4 regions of the Pantoea sp. E2023-21 genome follow, and region 1 is predicted to be linked to each of the others. Evidence: riboswitches for the same ligand, from Rfam matches in the RefSeq annotation. Region 1 holds a riboswitch; each other region holds the start of a gene.
The links. A riboswitch is a leader RNA that binds a small molecule or an ion and turns the genes downstream of it on or off. The one in region 1 is predicted to bind thiamine pyrophosphate.
Positions count from the first base shown of each region.

Region 1 (4,208 bases):
GTTGGATCGCCGCCAGCGTTGAGTTTCCGCCATAAGCCACCACCGCATCGGGCTGGCGCAGCCACGTTGGCTCGGTTTGCGCATCGCCACCTTTCCACCACACTACTGCGATGCACTCGCCCAGTTTTGGGTCGATTTCCGCCAGCAATTGCGCGAACCAGCTCGCCATCAGTGGCTCATTGCCCGGCAGTTTGCCAATGGTGCCCGCTTTGACCAGCAGACCGCAGATCAAACTCCACAGCGGCAAACCGGGCACATTACCCGCCCAGATGTGCATCAATAGCTGCGGGCCAAATGCCCGCGCGAAACCGCCTTTAGGGCGCGGTTGGAAATCGTCGAGCATTTGAGGATCGGCGAAATCTTCCGCCAGAAAGCGTTTCAGCTGCGGCTGGCGGAAAGTTTTCAGGTAGCCGGTGAGGCCAAGGCGCACCATTTCGGCATCGTAACCGGTGATAATCGGCAGCAGCTTTTCAGCCTTGATACGTAACGGATGCTGGCGATCAAGTAGTCGCACTACCGCTTGATCAACGACGGCAATGATCTGCGCGACGCTTAGCTGGCAGAGGTAGGCGCGGGCGTTGGCGCGGATGCGCGCAGAAAGAGCGTTTATCTGCTCATCATTGAGTTGCGGAACGCAAACCTCAAGATTTTCGCCGTGATGGCTGAAATTCAGCGTGTGCCACTGCACGTCATCAATGGAAAGGCCCGGCAGATGACCGGCAATTTCTTTCACAGCGGAGCCCGCGCGCCGGCGAGAAACGCATCCATGGTCAATGAACAGCCTTTGGCATCAGCACCGGTCGCGCGTCCCAGCAGATGAAATCCGCCAGGCACGATCGCACCGGCATCTTCCGTTAACAGGGCGGAAACCGAGTTGAAATGCGCCAGATCGTGATGCACCAGCACGCCAATCTCGCCCTCCGGCACATCATCACCGGTAAGCGGATTGACCACACGCGTGCGGATCCAGTGCGGTCCTGATTTCACCGGCGGGCAGTGTTCATTCCCCGAGTCGTAGAATTGCGTGCTGATTTCGGTCATACCGTACATGTTGATGCAGTGTTGGCGCGGAATGCCGAATGCGGCGGCGAGCGATGCGTAGAATTCTTCCGCGCCCATTTCGCGTGACTGGCCCTTAAACCCGCCGGTATCCAGAATGCGACTGCCTGCAGGCAGCGAGAAGCGCCGCTGCTGGCGCTGCATTTCATCGAGCAGATGCACGAAGCTGTAGCTTGCACCCAGCAGCGCATACGGCTCGCCGCGAGCTTCGGTCTGCTCCAGCGCGTTGAACAGAAGTTCGGTTTCGAGACCCTGCTCGCCCACCATCACTGCACTGTCTGGCGTACCACATTCCTGTAGCGCCACATCGAGATAGGTAGCCAGCGAGGAGTTCGGCATCACCACCGGGTCCGGGAACAAAATGCCCATGCGGATACGTGCTCTGCCTGCCATAAAGCGGCGGCGGAAGTTGAGCAGCATTGAATGTTTCCACACTTCCAGCGTTGGGTGGTAGCTGCGCCCTTTTACCGTGCCGGTAGTGCCGCTGGTCATAAAAATGGCTGCCATTTCGTCGACGGGTCGGCAGCTGAGGGTCAAATCTTTAAAGGCGGTAATCGGAATGGCGGGAATATTGCGCCAGCTTTTCACCGTCAGGGGCGTGCGGCCACGCTGGATGGCGAAGCGGCGATAAGGTGGGTTATGGGTGAACTGGTAGGCGAAGATTTCAAGGGCCAGCTGGTTGAAATCGTCGTCTGAGGCATCTTCGCGCTGCAGGAATGCCAGCAGAGCCTGGATGATTTGGGTTTCGTTCATGTGCATAGCCACCTTTGCGATTGCGCAGAGACTCCCAGGCATCGCCTGAAGAGCGCGAACTGTCCGCTACAAAGCACAAAGAGGGAATCAGGGCGTACTGTCGCCCTGCGGTTCCGCATCCCTACGCCGGTATTAGCCGGATCAGGTTCGGAGGGTCACTACGTTGCCAGCGCAGACACGCCAGCCGGTAGAATCTCAGCCCCTTAACAGAGCACCCCTTGGAACAAGCCGCAGTCTAGGGTGGCGCCCGAGGATGTGTCAACCCTGTTAAATGTGGTGGCGTTTTACGCAGTCATTCCCACCTGCCCGGCATTAATCGCGCCGTGTCTTATACTTTTCCTATACGTTTTTATGGAGGTGAAGTATGGCTGGCGGTTGGTCGGAAGACGGTGCGGTTCACAAACAAATTGATGCCACGGTTGATGATGCGGTAGCCCGCGCCCGCGAAAATCTCGGTCACGGCGAAAGCGCCGAGTTTTGCGATGAGTGCGGTGAACCGATCCCGGAAGCGCGTCGCGCGGCGTTAGCGGGCGTGCGTTATTGCGTGAACTGTCAAAGCAAGATGGATAAAAAACAGGCGGCGAACAGCGGTTACAATCGTCGCGGAAGTAAGGATAGCCAGTTGCGTTAATACCACGCTTTCTGGCTGTTTCGGAAAAATGTTCTAAGCTATTTAGGTAGTTAAAACTTATTCCACTGAAAGGAACTCATCAAGATGAAAAAAACAGTATTAGCAACCGCATTTCTTGGCACCTTTATGGCAATGACATTGTCAGCGTGTTCTTCTAATCAGGCCATTAAGACTACCGACGGACGCACTATCGTGACGTCTGGCAAGCCGCAAATCGACAGCGACACGGGCCTTGTTTCCTACAAGGATGCGCAAACGGGTAAAACTGAGCAGATCAATCGCGACAAGATTACCAACATGAGCGAACTGGATAATTAATATCCTTATAACTGTCTGGAGAGACTAATGAAAAAATCAATTTTGCTTTCTATTACTGCAGTGATTGCCCTGTCCGCACTAACCGGATGTACGCGTACTTCCTACGCTATCCACACCAATGATGGTCGCACCATCGTAACTGATGGCAAACCACAGGATGCGGAAACCGGCCTGCTGGGTTATGTCGATGCCAATGGCGTGAAGCAGCAAATGAATAAGAGTGACGTGAAAGAGATTTCAGAAATTCCTAAGAAATAATCTGACTGAATCCGCACCGCTGAAAGAGATTGTCCTTCCAGCGGTGCGGATTTAACGCCCTGCTATGTCTGCTTTAGCCAGCGTTGCGCTGCAGTCCATCGATATACCTTTTACTCTCCCTCAGCACCTCAACAATGCGTTCAAGTTCCACTGGCGCGCCACTGCGTACCGGCATGCTGTTAGCCAGCCGATGCATGCGCAGCGGAATTTCTAACGTACAAGGAATATCTCTCTCAGCCAATGCGTTAAGTAACGGTTGATAATCCAGCAAACCCTGACCGATGGGTGGAAAGTAAAACTCTGCGCCCTGCTTAAACACATCTTTAATGTGGCAATGCCGCATCTGCGGCAGCAACTGCATCATTTGCTTTATCGCATCAGCTTCGGGTCGCAGCGACACCATGTTGCCGGCATCGCCATTAAAGGCTACCGCCGCGCTACCCACCTCTTGCAGCAGTTGTTCACCCTTGTCTGCCAGCGCAAAGGCATCATAATTCGTGTCACCGCCATTTTCGATCAGTAAGCAACACCCCGCCTGCTCAAGATGCGGCGCGATCTGCCGTAGATGACTCACCAATACCGCATAATCCTCACGCTTTGCCGTGCAGGCATTGAGCAGCTTGACGCCAATCGCCTGAGCAAAACCAATGCGCGTTTGCAGGAATTCGACCGCTTCTGGTCGTGCGAGGTTAAAGGTGCAACCCAGCGCCAGCGTTTTCAACTGATGCTTGTTCAGCAAGGTAAGAATGCGTTGCGCATTCTCCGGGCTAAACAAGCTGTCATCAAGATCGCCAACATAGCCTTGGTTATAGGCCAACTCAACGTAGTCGTAACCAAGTTCGCGAATGATACCGAAGGCGAGGTCCATATCGTGCCCGTCGAAAATCGCGGTGTTAACACCGAGTTTGAGGGGATGAGGCATAGCACGCTTTCTCCTTATATCGCTGCACCCCGACAACATATTGGGGTGCTGAAGCCATCTTAAGCGGCGCTGGTTGCCATACGCACTAGCAAGCGGAAGGCATTCTCAAACGCCGATGGCGTGGCAAGATTTTGCCCATATAAGTTGTATGCGGTGCCGTGATTGGCGGTCGCGATCGGAATCGGCAGTCCGCCCTGCACGGTGATGCCGCGCTCGAAGCCAAGCATTTTTAACGCGGTGGCGAACTGATCGTGGTACATCGAAACC
Region 1 covers NZ_CP195345.1:603,597-607,804, forward strand. The annotation lists gene ACRQ84_RS21730 (acyl-CoA reductase) at 1-733, opposite strand, end outside; gene ACRQ84_RS21735 (LuxE/PaaK family acyltransferase) at 730-1,812, opposite strand; TPP riboswitch at 1,914-2,041, opposite strand; gene ACRQ84_RS21740 (DksA/TraR family C4-type zinc finger protein) at 2,177-2,443, shown strand; gene ACRQ84_RS21745 (YgdI/YgdR family lipoprotein) at 2,528-2,761, shown strand; gene ACRQ84_RS21750 (YgdI/YgdR family lipoprotein) at 2,789-3,019, shown strand; gene ACRQ84_RS21755 (sugar phosphate isomerase/epimerase family protein) at 3,093-3,941, opposite strand; gene ACRQ84_RS21760 (4-hydroxythreonine-4-phosphate dehydrogenase PdxA) at 4,001-4,208, opposite strand, start outside.

Region 2 (4,208 bases), on a different replicon from region 1:
CAGAATCAGCATGCCGCTCATCTCCATCGCCTGCGCGGCGATCATATTCTGCCGCTGACGCAGTTCGCGACTGCTCCAGAGCAGCATCATGGTCAGCACCACACAGAGCACCCCGGCACCCACGGCGATACGCAGCGAGGTAAAGGTGGCTTGCCAGAGCGCCGCTTGTTGTAGCGCACCGGCGACGCCGCCGCGCAAACCATCCACCACCACCGCCGCCAGCGGTGGTAATAGCAGCAGCAGCGCCAGGCTAATCAATACAGTATCGGCAACGCGCGCATGCCATGAATCCTGCGGATCGCGCCAGCCACGAATGCTTTGGCTGCCAGTGGGAATGGCTTTGCTAAAGCGCTGGCTCAGCAATACCAGTAGCAAGCAGCAGCCGAGCTGTAACAATGCCAGTAGCGCCGCGCGACCTGGATCGTAATCGAAATTCAGCGCCTGATAGATTGCCAGTTCCAGCGTGGTGGCCTGCGGACCGCCGCCCAACGCCAGCACCGTGGCGAAGCTGGCGAAACAGAGCATAAAGATCAGCGCCGCTGTGGGCAAAATCTGACGGCGTAGCCACGGCCACTCCAGCAAACGAAATAGATTCCAGCCGCGCAGGCCAAGTTGGGCGGCGACTTGCCGCTGCTCGCCGGGAATGCTCTCCAGCGCTTGCAACAGCAGGCGCGTCGCCAGCGGCAGGTTAAAGAAGACGTGCGCCAGTAGAATGCCCTGCAGGCCGTACGGCGAAAAGTGGTAGTCAAAGCCGAGGGCCGCGCACAGTTGCGCCAGCCAGCCGCTGCGACCGTAAACGCTAAGCAAGCCAAACACCGCCACCAGCACCGGTAGCACCAGCGTCATGGCGCACAGGCGCAGCAACAGATTGCGGCCAGGGAAACGGCGACGATAGAGCGCGCGTGCCAGCAGAATCGCGGGCAGCACCGACAGCAGCGCTGAGAGCAACGCCTGCTCAAACGAGAACAGCAGCACATGATGCAGATAGCTGTCGTCGAGCAGCGCGCGCCAGTCGGTGGCCGGTGCAACCATCACCAAGGCGCCAAACGCCAGCAGCGCTACCGCGCACAGCAATAGCGCGGTGAGCGAACCGGGAATTAACCAACCTGGCATTAGCGGCTAACGGCGCGTTGCCATGCGCTGATCCATGCGGCGCGATGGTTGGCCACGTCGGCTGGCGTGAATTGCAACGCTTTAGCGGGCACCTGTAGCGCTTGATAACCGGCAGGGAGATCGCTTTTGATGACGGGATACATCCAGTTGCCGGTGGGAATGGTCTGCTGGAAGGCAGGAGAAACCATAAACTGCATGAACTGCTGCGCCAGCTTGGGCTGTTTACTGCTGGCGAGTTGTGCGGCAACTTCCACCTGCAAATAGTGGCCTTCGCTGAATTCGGCCGCGGCGTAGTTCTCTTTCTTCTCTTCGATGATGTGATAAGCCGGAGACGTGGTGTAACTCAACACCAGATCGCCTTCGCCTTTCAGGAACAGGCCGTAAGCTTCGCTCCAGCCTTTGGTGACGGTAACGGTTTTTTGTGCCAGCTTCTGCCATGCGTCAGGCGCGTTCTCGCCATAGACTTTCTGCATCCACAGCAACAGGCCAAGGCCCGGCGTGCTGGTACGTGGATCTTCATAGATCACGCGCCATTTTTCCGGGCTTTCGACCAGTTCTTTTAGGCTTTTGGGCGGATTCTTCAGCTTGTTTTTATCGTAGACGAAGGCAAAGTAGCCATAGTCGAACGGGATGAAGGTGTCGTTATGCCAGCCATCCGGCAGCTGCAAAGCGTGTGTATCGACGCTGCTTTTAGCAAACAGGCCGGTTTTCTCTGCCGCCTGCACCAGATTGTTATCCAGTCCCAGCACCACATCGGCTTTGCTGTTTTTGCCTTCCATGCGCACGCGATTGAGCAGTGACACGCCATCTTCCAGCGCCACGTACTTCAGCTCGCAGTCGCACTGCGCTTCGAAGGCTTTTTTCACCGCCGGGCCGGGACCCCAATCGGCAGAGAATGAATCGTAGGTGTAAACGGTCAGAATCGGTTTGGCTGCGAAAGCCGGTACAGCAACCAGCAGCAACACAGGCAGAACTTTGTTTAACACTTTGCGCTCCTTGAGGAGAAGATAAGTTGAGTCGCAAAGGATCTGAGGAGTGATACATCTCAAATCCCTACGCCGGTATTAGCCGGATCAGGTTCGACGGGTTTCTCTCAGCCCTGACATCAAGGCACCCCGTTGAGAACGGCTCATTCTAGTCATTTATAGGACAGCGTGAAAGGATCATGGGCCGGAAGTCTTGTTCCATTCTGCTCGGTGTGCATGAATGCGTACCCTACGAAACCGCGTTCTTTAAACGTAGGGTCGCCATTTATGGTCACCTATTTACAGCTCCGGCGGTGCAAACCAGGCCGATTTGAAATCAAACCAGCCGAGTGTATTCAGTCGCACGCCCCGCATACTGCGTTGACCTTCCAGCAGCAGCCAATGATGAAAAAGAGGGTGCAGATAGTCGCTGTCGATCAATTGTTTGCTCCATTCAGCAAGGGGTAAATCTTTCTGCCGCCAGCGCGCCGCATCGCCTTGCCAGTCAATCGGGATGCAGTGATGCATCAGCGGTAGCTCGAACAGTTGGGCGAATAGCGCGTACTCAAGCGGCAGGGTAAAGTTGACGCTGCCTAGCCAAATGTCACTTTCGCTTTTGCCTTCAAACCACACTTCGTAGCTCACCTCCCGCGTGATTAACTCCACACCGTGCTGTGCCAGCAGCGGGCGCAACGCGTTGGCGATGCCTTCATGCTCGACGTGATGGCTATACCAACTCAGCGTTAGTTGGGTTAATCCTGCCGGTTTGTCGGCAGGTGTGAGATCGCGGCGATGGTGCCAGCGCGGCAGCAGGCCATAGGCCGGGAACCAGTAACGCTGATAGCCAACGCCAGCATGATTTAATAAGGCGATGGGGTTGAACAGATAGCTCACCCAGCGGCGGAAATGCGCGTCGCGGCCCAAGGCAGAACGCTGATCGAACAGCAGAAAATAACAGCCTTCTTCCAGTCGACTCTCTTCCGATTTTTCATCCGCGGTTTCGCCCTGCAGTTTTACCCCGGCATACACCAGTTCATCGCTGATCTCGGGTAGCACCCAAATCGACACATCATCAATCAGCGCGCGATAGCCAAAATAGTCATCAAAGGCGGCAATTCTCAGCTGTGTCTGCTGATTACGCTCCACGCTGTAAGGCCCGGTGCCAATCGGCTGGCGAGAAAACTGACGTAGGGTCGGCCATTCGCGCGGTAGGATCATCGCGCTGACGCTTGCCAGCAGCCATGGTAACCAATCGTCGGGCTGACTAAGATGGATATCCAGCGTCCAGGGCGCGGGCGAATGCAGCTTTTCGATATGTGAAAACAGCGGCTGGCTGCGCACGCGTTCCAGTGAGGCAATGACATCGTCAATCTCCAGTTCACGGCCATGGTGAAAACGAATCGCCGGGCGTAGAAAGAAGCGCCAGTGCAGCGGTGAGGTTTGCTGCCAGTGATGCGCAATATCGGGCTCGATTTCCCCCTTTTCCTCATTTATACGCATCAGACCGTTGAAAATTTGCCTCGCCAGATGGGTTTCTGAACGGCGCAGCGGCGAACCGGGCAGTAGATTAGGCAGCGGACGATAATAAAGCACGCGCAGGATGTGTTTGCCTTGCCGAAAGCTACGGCCTAAATGTGCCGCGATCATCTGGCGCACCTGATTTTTATCGCCCACTAACTGTACTAGCTGATCGATACGATCCTGCTCCAGCAGATCCTCGGCACGCTGTTGCTGGAGTGCCAAGCCGGTGTAGCAGAAACTCAGCATTGAGCGCTTGCCACGTCCCGCTTCCGCTTGCCAAATCAGCCAGCCTTCACCTTGCATGGCGTTGAGCAGGTTACGCATATGCCGACGCGAGCAATGCAGCCGTTCGGCCAACGCGTTCAAGGTCGTTTCCTGATCCTGGCCCTGGCAGCTTTGCCATAAGCGGATGAATTGCTGTTGCAGACGTGCAGAGGACATAAAAGGGGAACTCCTTCTCAGAATCGCTCAGTTTTTCCTGCCTCATATTAGAGGCATACTGCCCGGCAATGGAAGAGCGGGAGGCATTCAGCAATGAATGGCGCTCTAACAGCGGTTCCGCCAATGTGGAACCTTTTCTGAGTAGGGTGCATTTTCACCGCCAGCAGC
Region 2 covers NZ_CP195344.1:3,952,784-3,956,991, forward strand. The annotation lists gene thiP (thiamine/thiamine pyrophosphate ABC transporter permease ThiP) at 1-1,113, opposite strand, end outside; gene thiB (thiamine ABC transporter substrate binding subunit) at 1,113-2,099, opposite strand; TPP riboswitch at 2,146-2,241, opposite strand; gene sgrR (HTH-type transcriptional regulator SgrR) at 2,379-4,040, opposite strand.
Region 2: another riboswitch for thiamine pyrophosphate. It lies ahead of thiB (thiamine ABC transporter substrate binding subunit); the one in region 1 lies ahead of ACRQ84_RS21735 (LuxE/PaaK family acyltransferase).

Region 3 (4,208 bases), 290 kb from region 1:
TTTGTCACTAACCATTATCAGCTGCTGGCGCTGCGTTTCGTGCTGGGGATTTCCGAAGGCGGCATGCTGCCAGTGGTGTTAACCATGGTCAGCAACTGGTTCCCGGAAAAAGAGCTGGGGCGCGCCAACGCCTTTGTCATGATGTTCGCGCCGTTAGGCGGCATGTTCACCGCACCGATTTCCGGTTACATCATCAATGTGCTGGACTGGCGCTGGCTGTTTATTATTGAAGGCCTGCTTTCTGCCGTGGTGCTGCTGGTGTGGTGGCTGGTGATCGCCGATCGTCCAGAAGAGGCGCGCTGGTTACCGGCCCGTGAAAAAGAATATTTGTTGCGCGAACTGGCGCGCGAAAAAGCACTGCACCTGCAAAAGGAACCGGTTAGCAAAGCGCCGTTGAAAGCGGTGTTCCGCAACTCGGGCCTGATGAAGTTAGTGGCGCTCAACTTCTTTTATCAAACCGGTGATTACGGTTACACACTGTGGCTGCCAAGTATCCTGAAAAATCTCACCGGCACCAATATGGCGGGCGTCGGTCTGCTGGCGGCGATCCCCTTTGTCGCCACCGTGCTCGGCATCTACGCCATTTCATGGTTAAGCGATCGCACCGGTAAGCGCCGATTGTGGGTGATGGTGTCGCTGTTCTGCTTTGCCGCGGCATTGCTGGCTTCGGTGGTACTGCATGACAATGTGGTGGCGGCCTATATTGCGCTGGTGGTGTGCGGCTTCTTCCTCAAAGCGGCAACCAGCCCGTTCTGGTCGATTCCCGGACGAATTGCTGCGCCTGAAGTCGCGGGTAGCGCGCGTGGTGTCATCAATGGTTTGGGTAATCTGGGCGGATTCTGCGGACCGTATTTAGTCGGGATCATGACGCTGCTGTACAGCCAAAACGTGGCGATTTGCTGGCTGGCGGGGTCGCTGGTGATTGCCGGTATCTTTACGCTGTTACTGCCTAAAGCGTGCGATATCAATCCGTCTGAAACGCGCCGACAATTGAAGCGTAATCATTTGATGAGTGTGAAACATTGAGTGAGGCGAGGCTGGCACTATTCTGAATATTAACCAAAGAAAGTCATCATAAATAAAAAGGGAGCGCCTGATGAGGTGCTCCCTTTTTAATGATTCAGTCAATCGACAAATGGTGAATAGCCAGCACTGCGCGCGCCGCTTCTTTGCCTTTCTTAATGAAATGCTCGGTATAGAAGTTTTCGATAACATCAACCGGCTGGAAATTATGTGGCGTTAATGAAACGGAAAACACCGGCACATTGGTGGTCAGCTGCACATTCATCAGGCCATCAACCACCGCAGCGGCAACAAAATCATGGCGATAGATACCGCCGTCAACCACCAGCGCGGCGCAGACAATCGCATCATACTTGCCGGTTTCGGCCAGACGCTTAGCCAGCAATGGCATTTCAAATGCGCCAGGCACTTCCAGCACTTTTAATTCCGCTTCAACGGATTGATCGGCTAATTCTTTTTCAAAACCTACCAGGGCGTTATGGACAATTTCTTTGTGCCAGCCGGCTTTAATAAATGCAATTTTAATATTGTTCATGGTTATTCCGACATCACCTGTATTTGTTCTTGCGCATAAAATAATGTGTTTGTATACCATATGTTACGCTGGTGATCCACCAAGTCCAGGTAGCGATAAATGCCTTCACGCTCGCCTGTGAGGATGTAAAAACCGCTGTCAAAGCTGGCACATTCCGTAGCGGCGCGATTTATCGCGCAATAAATTACGCCGCTACGGAATGTGCGGTGACTGAATAGCGCACTTGACGGCGGCCAACGCCTGCAATACAAATAGACGCGTCGGGGGAGTCTCGCCAAAGAGACTGAGAGGCTAATTGCGCATTGCGCGGCTTAGCGACCCTTTGAACCTGACCCAGTTGATACTGGCGTAGGAAGACTGACAGTCTTTTTCATCGGGCTGTCTGGCGCTCAGGCAAGCTCGATGGTTGCGCCATTTCCCTTCTCCTGTATCTGCGGGTCTCAGCTAACACTGAGAGGCCGATGTGAATTCCCCCTTTTTGAACATCCTGGAACCGGCGCTGTGAGCCGCTGGAGCGTGCTCGGCTGCGGCGTGGCGGGCTTGTGCGTGGCAACCTTGCTGGCGGAACGCGGCGAAGACGTCGAGGTCATTGGCGATGAATCACGCCAACCGGCATCGTGGTTTGCTGGCGGCATGCTGGCGCCCTGGTGTGAAGCCGAAAGCGCGCCGCGCGACGTTATCACCCTTGGACAACATGCCGCCGCATGGTGGCAATCGCGCATCAGCAGCATTGAGCATCAGGGCACGTTAGTGGTTGCGCCACCGCGCGATAGCCAGGAACTCAACCGTTTCGCCCGCATGACCGAGCAGCATCACTGGATCGATCCTGCAGACATCGAACCGGCGCTGGAAGGACGCTTTGCGCGCGGACTGTTTTTCGCCCAGGAAGCGCACCTCGATCCGCGGCTGGCGCTGCAGGAGATGCGTGACACGCTGATCGCGCGCGGTGTGCCCTTCAACCGCACTGCACCGAGTGGACAGATTATCGATTGTCGCGGCATCCACGCCGCGCCTGAACTGCCGCGCCTGCGTGCGGTGCGCGGCGAGATGCTGATCCTGCACAGCGATGAAGTGCAGTTTTCCCGCCCGATTCGTCTGCTGCATCCGCGTTTTCCCTGCTATCTGGTGCCGCGTCGCGGCGGCCATTTTATGCTCGGCGCCACCATGATCGAAAGCGACGATGCCAGCGCCATCAGTGCGCGCGCCATGATGGAGCTGCTCAGCGCCGCATACGCGATCCATCCGGCCTTAGCCGAAGCGCGCGTGATTGAGAGCGGCAGCGGACTGCGTCCGGCCTATCCGGCAAATCTGCCGGAAATTCACTATCACAATCAAACCTTTTATCTCAACGGCCTGTATCGCCACGGTTTTCTGCTGGCACCGATGCTGGCTGAGCAGCTAATGCAGCGCCTTTTCGGGGAGCACTTAAATGAATATTCAGCTTAACGGCCGCGCCATCAGCACCCAGGCTAAGAGCCTGAGCGAATTGCTAATCGAGCAGCAAATTGATGTAGCCTGCGTCGCCACTGCCTTGAACGGGGCTTTTGTGCCAAAAAGCCAGTACGACACACAGCTGCTGGACGAAGGTTGTCAGCTCGAAGTGCTGTCACCGATGCAGGGAGGTTAAACGATGTTCTACGATTTTGATCCGCAATCTCGCTTCCTGCTCGGCACCGCCGGCTATCCTTCGCCCGCCATTTTGCAGCAGGCGGTTGCCGCCTCCGGCACCGACATCATTACCGTCAGTTTGCGGCGCGAAGGCGCGGCGGGGGCGGCTTTCCGCGAGTTATTGACCGGCCTCAACATCCGCGTGTTACCGAATACCGCCGGTTGTCACACGGTGAAAGAAGCCGTCACCACCGCCCATATGGCGCGGGAACTGTTCAACACGGCGTGGATCAAACTGGAAGTCATTGGCCATGCCGACACGCTGCAGCCCGATCCTTTTGCGCTAGTAGAAGCAGCGCGCATCCTCACAGAAGACGGCTTTCAGGTGTTCCCGTATACCACCGAAGATCTGATCGTTGGCGAAAAGCTGCTGGCGGCCGGATGTGAATTGTTGATGCCGTGGGGCGCGCCGATCGGTTCCGGCCAGGGTTTGCGTAACATTGACGGCCTGCGCGCGATGCGTGCGTGGTTCAGCGATGTTCCGCTGATTATTGATGCGGGAATTGGCGCGCCGTCGCAGGCCGCGCAGGCGATGGAAATGGGTTTCGATGGCATCCTGCTCAATACCGCCGTCGCCAAAGCGGGCGACCCGATCGGCATGGCCAACGCCTTCCGCCTGGCGATTGAAGCCGGACAGGCCGCACGCCGCGCCGGATTGATGGAGAAGCGTGATATGGCGAGCGCGTCCACGCCGATCTTTGGCCTGGCCAACTTAAGTTGAGGCCGCTAAATATGCAACGTTATCAACGTCAGATGATGCTGCCGGAAATCGGTGAGGCAGGGCAACAGAGGCTGCTAAACGCGCGCGTGCTGGTGGCGGGCGCGGGTGGATTAAGCGCCACGCTGTTGCCGCAGCTGGTGGGCGCGGGTGTCGGTCATATTCGTCTGTATGACGACGATATCGTGGCGCTGCATAACCTGCATCGGCAAACACTCTTTACTCTGCAGGATATCGACCAGCCCAAAGTGCTGCGGGCGCAGC
Region 3 covers NZ_CP195345.1:67,889-72,096, forward strand. The annotation lists gene ACRQ84_RS19350 (MFS transporter) at 1-1,026, shown strand, start outside; gene ACRQ84_RS19355 (6,7-dimethyl-8-ribityllumazine synthase) at 1,121-1,558, opposite strand; TPP riboswitch at 1,811-1,930, shown strand; gene ACRQ84_RS19360 (FAD-dependent oxidoreductase) at 2,060-3,004, shown strand; gene thiS (sulfur carrier protein ThiS) at 2,988-3,185, shown strand; gene ACRQ84_RS19370 (thiazole synthase) at 3,189-3,947, shown strand; gene ACRQ84_RS19375 (HesA/MoeB/ThiF family protein) at 3,959-4,208, shown strand, end outside.
Region 3: another riboswitch for thiamine pyrophosphate. It lies ahead of ACRQ84_RS19360 (FAD-dependent oxidoreductase); the one in region 1 lies ahead of ACRQ84_RS21735 (LuxE/PaaK family acyltransferase).

Region 4 (4,208 bases), on a different replicon from region 1:
ATGCGCACGTTCAAAGGCTGCCGAGATCTCTTCGATCTGCCGACGCGATTGTTCAGAACCGAAGTAGATCGTTGCGCCAACCGCCACCGCGCCCAGATTGAACGCCTGCTCAACGCTGGCATACAACGTCTGATCGTATTGGGTGGGATAACTCAGGGTTTCGTTATGGTTTAGCTTCACCATAAACGGAATGCGATGCGCATAGCGGCGTGCCACCGAGGCCAGCACGCCATAGGTGGATGCCACGCAGTTACAGCCGGCTTCAATCGCCAGCTCAACAATATTCTTCGGATCGAAATAGGCCGGATTGGCGGCAAAGGAGGCGCCCGCTGAGTGCTCAACGCCCTGATCGACCGGCAGAATCGATAAATAGCCGGTGCCCGCCAGACGTCCGGTGTTGTACAGCGTTTGCATATTGCGTAATACGGTGGGAGAGCGATTGTTGTCGATCATGACGCGATCGACATAATCCGCGCCGGGTAAATAGAGGCTATCCGCTGGAAGAGTCATGCAGCGATGTTGAAGAAGGCTGTCCGCTTCTTTGCCCAATAACTGTACGATGTCCGTCATGTTCGCTCCTGATAAATGGCTGGATTGGAACCGGCCGTTGCCGATTCGCCCCCAACAGCCTGGACCGGAATGCACCAGGCAGGCAAATTGCTGACTCCATTTTTCAGACGGATGCGCAATGAAAAAGCGGCAATCTGGCGTTACGCCCTACCACCACTGATGGAAATGGTGCACCGGCCCAATGCCTTTTCCTACTTCCAGCGAATCGGCGTGCAGCAGCGCTTGCTGCAGCCAGGCTTTGGCTTCTGCCACCGTCGTCACCCAATCATCATGACGCGGACGCAATGCGGCCAGCGCCGCCGACAGCGAACACCCCGTACCATGCGTGTGACGCGTGTTAACACGTGGCGCGGTAAAGCGCTGACGTCCGTCGCGGGTAATCAGCCAATCCGGGCTTTCGGCATCGCTAAGATGTCCGCCCTTCATCAGCACCGCTTCACAGCCAAGATCGAGCAGTGCATCGCCCTGCTGCAACATGGTTTTCTCATCCTGCGCCATCACGCGTCCCAACAGCGCGGCGGCTTCCGGCAGATTTGGCGTGATCAGCGACACCTGCGGCAGCAGCAATTCGCGCACGCTGGCTACCGCATCCGGCGACAGCAGCGCATCGCCGCTTTTGGCGATCATCACCGTATCCAGCACCACAAACGGCAAACGGGCCCGTTTTAGCCGCTCGGCCACCACTTCGACAATCGCGGTTTCTGACAGCATGCCAATCTTAGCGGCATCGATGCGCACATCATCCAGCACCGAATCGAGTTGTGCGCCAACGAAATCAGGTTCGATGCGATAGACCGACCGCACGCCGCAGGTGTTTTGTGCCACCAGCGCAGTGATAACGCTGGTGCCATAAGCGCCCAGCGCGGAAAAGGCTTTGAGGTCGGCCTGAATACCCGCGCCGCCGCTCGGATCGGTGCCAGCAATGGTTAACGCGTTGATGCGTTTCATGCATTCACCTCCAGCGTCCACAACGTATCAAGGAACGCGGCGACAAAACTGCCCGGCCCTTCGACTTTACGCGCGGCCAGCTCACCGGCCAGCGACATCACGCGGCAGGCCGCAGCGACATGTTGCAGGCGATCGCCCGGTAAGCTGCTAAAGGCGGCAACCACCGCCGACAGCGCGCAACCTGTGCCCACCACGCGCGTCATCAGCGGACTGCCACCGGGAATGGCCAGCGTTTGCACACCGTCAGTGACGTAATCGACTTCACCGGTAACCGCTACAACGGTTTGGTAATCACCTGCCAGTTGCTGGGCCGCACTTAGCGCAGCATCCGCCTGATGCAGGCTGTCCACACCGCGTCCGCCGCTTGCCTGGTTCGCCAGGGCGAGAATTTCTGAAGCATTACCGCGAATCGCCGCCGGTTGCAGGCTCAGCAACTGTTGGCAGAAGGCGGTGCGCAGCGTTAATGCGCCGACCGCCACCGGATCCAGCGTCCACGGCGTGCCTGCGCTTTGCGCGGCTTGCACCGCCGCTAACATGGCATCACGACGATTGCGCGTTAGCGTGCCGACGTTAATCAATAACGCATCGGCAAAACCCGCAAATTGTGCCGCCTCTTCAGGATCGATCACCATCGCAGGCGAGGCTTGCAGCGCCAGCAGCACATTGGCAGTAAAGGTTTGCACCACGTCATTCGTCATGCAGTGCACCAGTGGCGCTTGCTGACGCAGCAGTTGCAGTGAGTGCGCGAGTTGCGCAGGGGAAAGAAGGTCAGGCTTTTTCATAAGGCTCCCAACCGGCGATCAAGAAGGCGAATGCGGTCAGGCATCTGACTTCCCTACGCTGGCATTATCCAGATCAGGTCAGCGGGTGTATCTCAGCCCTGTTTACAGGGGCACCCCGAGTCATAGCATGCAGGTGTTGCTTCATGCCGCAGACAGGATAATGGCAGCGTTGAAGCTTGTAAATCAGCCGATGTGATGAAAGTGGCGCTGTTGAGTGCCAATTAAAAACCAATCATTTGAGACAAGACTCATTTCAACTTGATAAATATCAAGCTCATTTTGCGCAAAAAACGGCCTAATAGCCCTCCGGATTTGAAGAGAAACCCCGCCCACTCGATTCCGGTAGCGATAATGAAATTAAAATTCTTCAGCTTTATTCCACATGCGCATAAATGGCACAACATCCAAATATCCCGCAAGGGCGCGATTTCTCCCACCGGCAGAACTTATTTTTCCACTCACATTGAAGCGCGTTGTAAACGATGCGGCGAATATCTGAACAAGGTGTATTACCGCGATATCAGTGATGCCGAAGCAAAACGCTGGTTGGGTTAGCAACATCCATATATAAAAAAAGCCCTGCAACACAGATTGCAGGGCTGTTGCGTGGCTATCGCAAAAACTTATTCAGCCGGTTTGGTACGAATCAAATAATCAAAGGCGCTGAGTGAGGCTTTCGCGCCTTCACCGCTGGCGATGATGATCTGCTTGTACGGCACCGTGGTGCAGTCGCCGGCCGCGAACACGCCTTTCAGGCTGGTTTCACACTTGGCATCAATGATGATTTCGCCCATTTTGGTGCGCTCAACCGCACCTTCCAGCCAGGTGGTATTTGGCAACAAACCAATCTGCACGAAGATACCGCTCAGCGCGATTTCGTGGCTGGTCTGGTTATTACGGTCGATGTACGTCAGGCTGGTGACTTTGCTGCCGTCGCCTTTCACTTCGGTGGTCTGTGCATTCAGAATCACATCGACGTTTTTCAGGCTGCGCAGTTTGTCTTGTAGCACTTTGTCGGCGCGCATTTCGCTGGCAAATTCCAGCAGCGTAACGTGCTCAACAATGCCTGCCAAATCGATAGCCGCTTCCACGCCAGAGTTACCGCCGCCAATGACCGCGGTGCGTTTGCCTTTAAACAGCGGACCGTCGCAGTGTGGGCAGTAAGTCACGCCCTTGGTGCGATACTGCTCTTCACCCGGCACGCCCATATTGCGCCAGCGTGCGCCGGTGGCAATGATGATGCTGCGAGATTTCAATACTGCGCCAGATGCCGTTTCAATCGCGTGCAGACCGCCCTCTTTCACCGCTGGAATCAGCTTGATGGCGCTCTGGGTATCAATCACATCCACGTCGTAATCATCAACGTGGGCACGCAGAGAACCGGCGAGCTTAGCGCCTTCCGTTTTCGGCACAGAGATATAGTTTTCGATATCTACGGTATCCAACACCTGGCCACCGAAACGCTCGCCCATCAGGCCAGTACGAATACCTTTACGTGCCGAGTAGATGGCCGCTGCTGCGCCCGCCGGGCCGCTGCCGACGATCAGCACTTCGTAGGCATCACGCTTATTCAGCTCTTCCGCCGCGCGCTTATCGGCATTGGTGTCTACTTTACCGACGATTTCCGCCAGGCTCAGACGACCCTGCCCGAACTCTTTACCGTTCAGGAACACGGCCGGCACGCCCATCACGTTGCGCTCGGTGATTTCGTTCTGGAACATACCGCCGTCAATCGCGGTATGGCTGATACGCGGGTTCAGCACCGCCATCAGGTTCAGCGCCTGTACCACGTCAGGACAGTTGTGGCACGACAGTGAGTAATACGTTTCGAAGTGGAAGTCGCCTTCCAGCGCCACAACCTGATCCAGCAGGCTTTGCGCTTCTTTCGAAGGATGTCCACCGGTTTGC
Region 4 covers NZ_CP195344.1:1,798,949-1,803,156, forward strand. The annotation lists gene fbaB (class I fructose-bisphosphate aldolase) at 1-570, opposite strand, end outside; gene thiD (bifunctional hydroxymethylpyrimidine kinase/phosphomethylpyrimidine kinase) at 718-1,518, opposite strand; gene thiM (hydroxyethylthiazole kinase) at 1,515-2,300, opposite strand; TPP riboswitch at 2,334-2,428, opposite strand; gene ACRQ84_RS08535 (hypothetical protein) at 2,652-2,855, shown strand; gene ahpF (alkyl hydroperoxide reductase subunit F) at 2,924-4,208, opposite strand, start outside.
Region 4: another riboswitch for thiamine pyrophosphate. It lies ahead of thiM (hydroxyethylthiazole kinase); the one in region 1 lies ahead of ACRQ84_RS21735 (LuxE/PaaK family acyltransferase).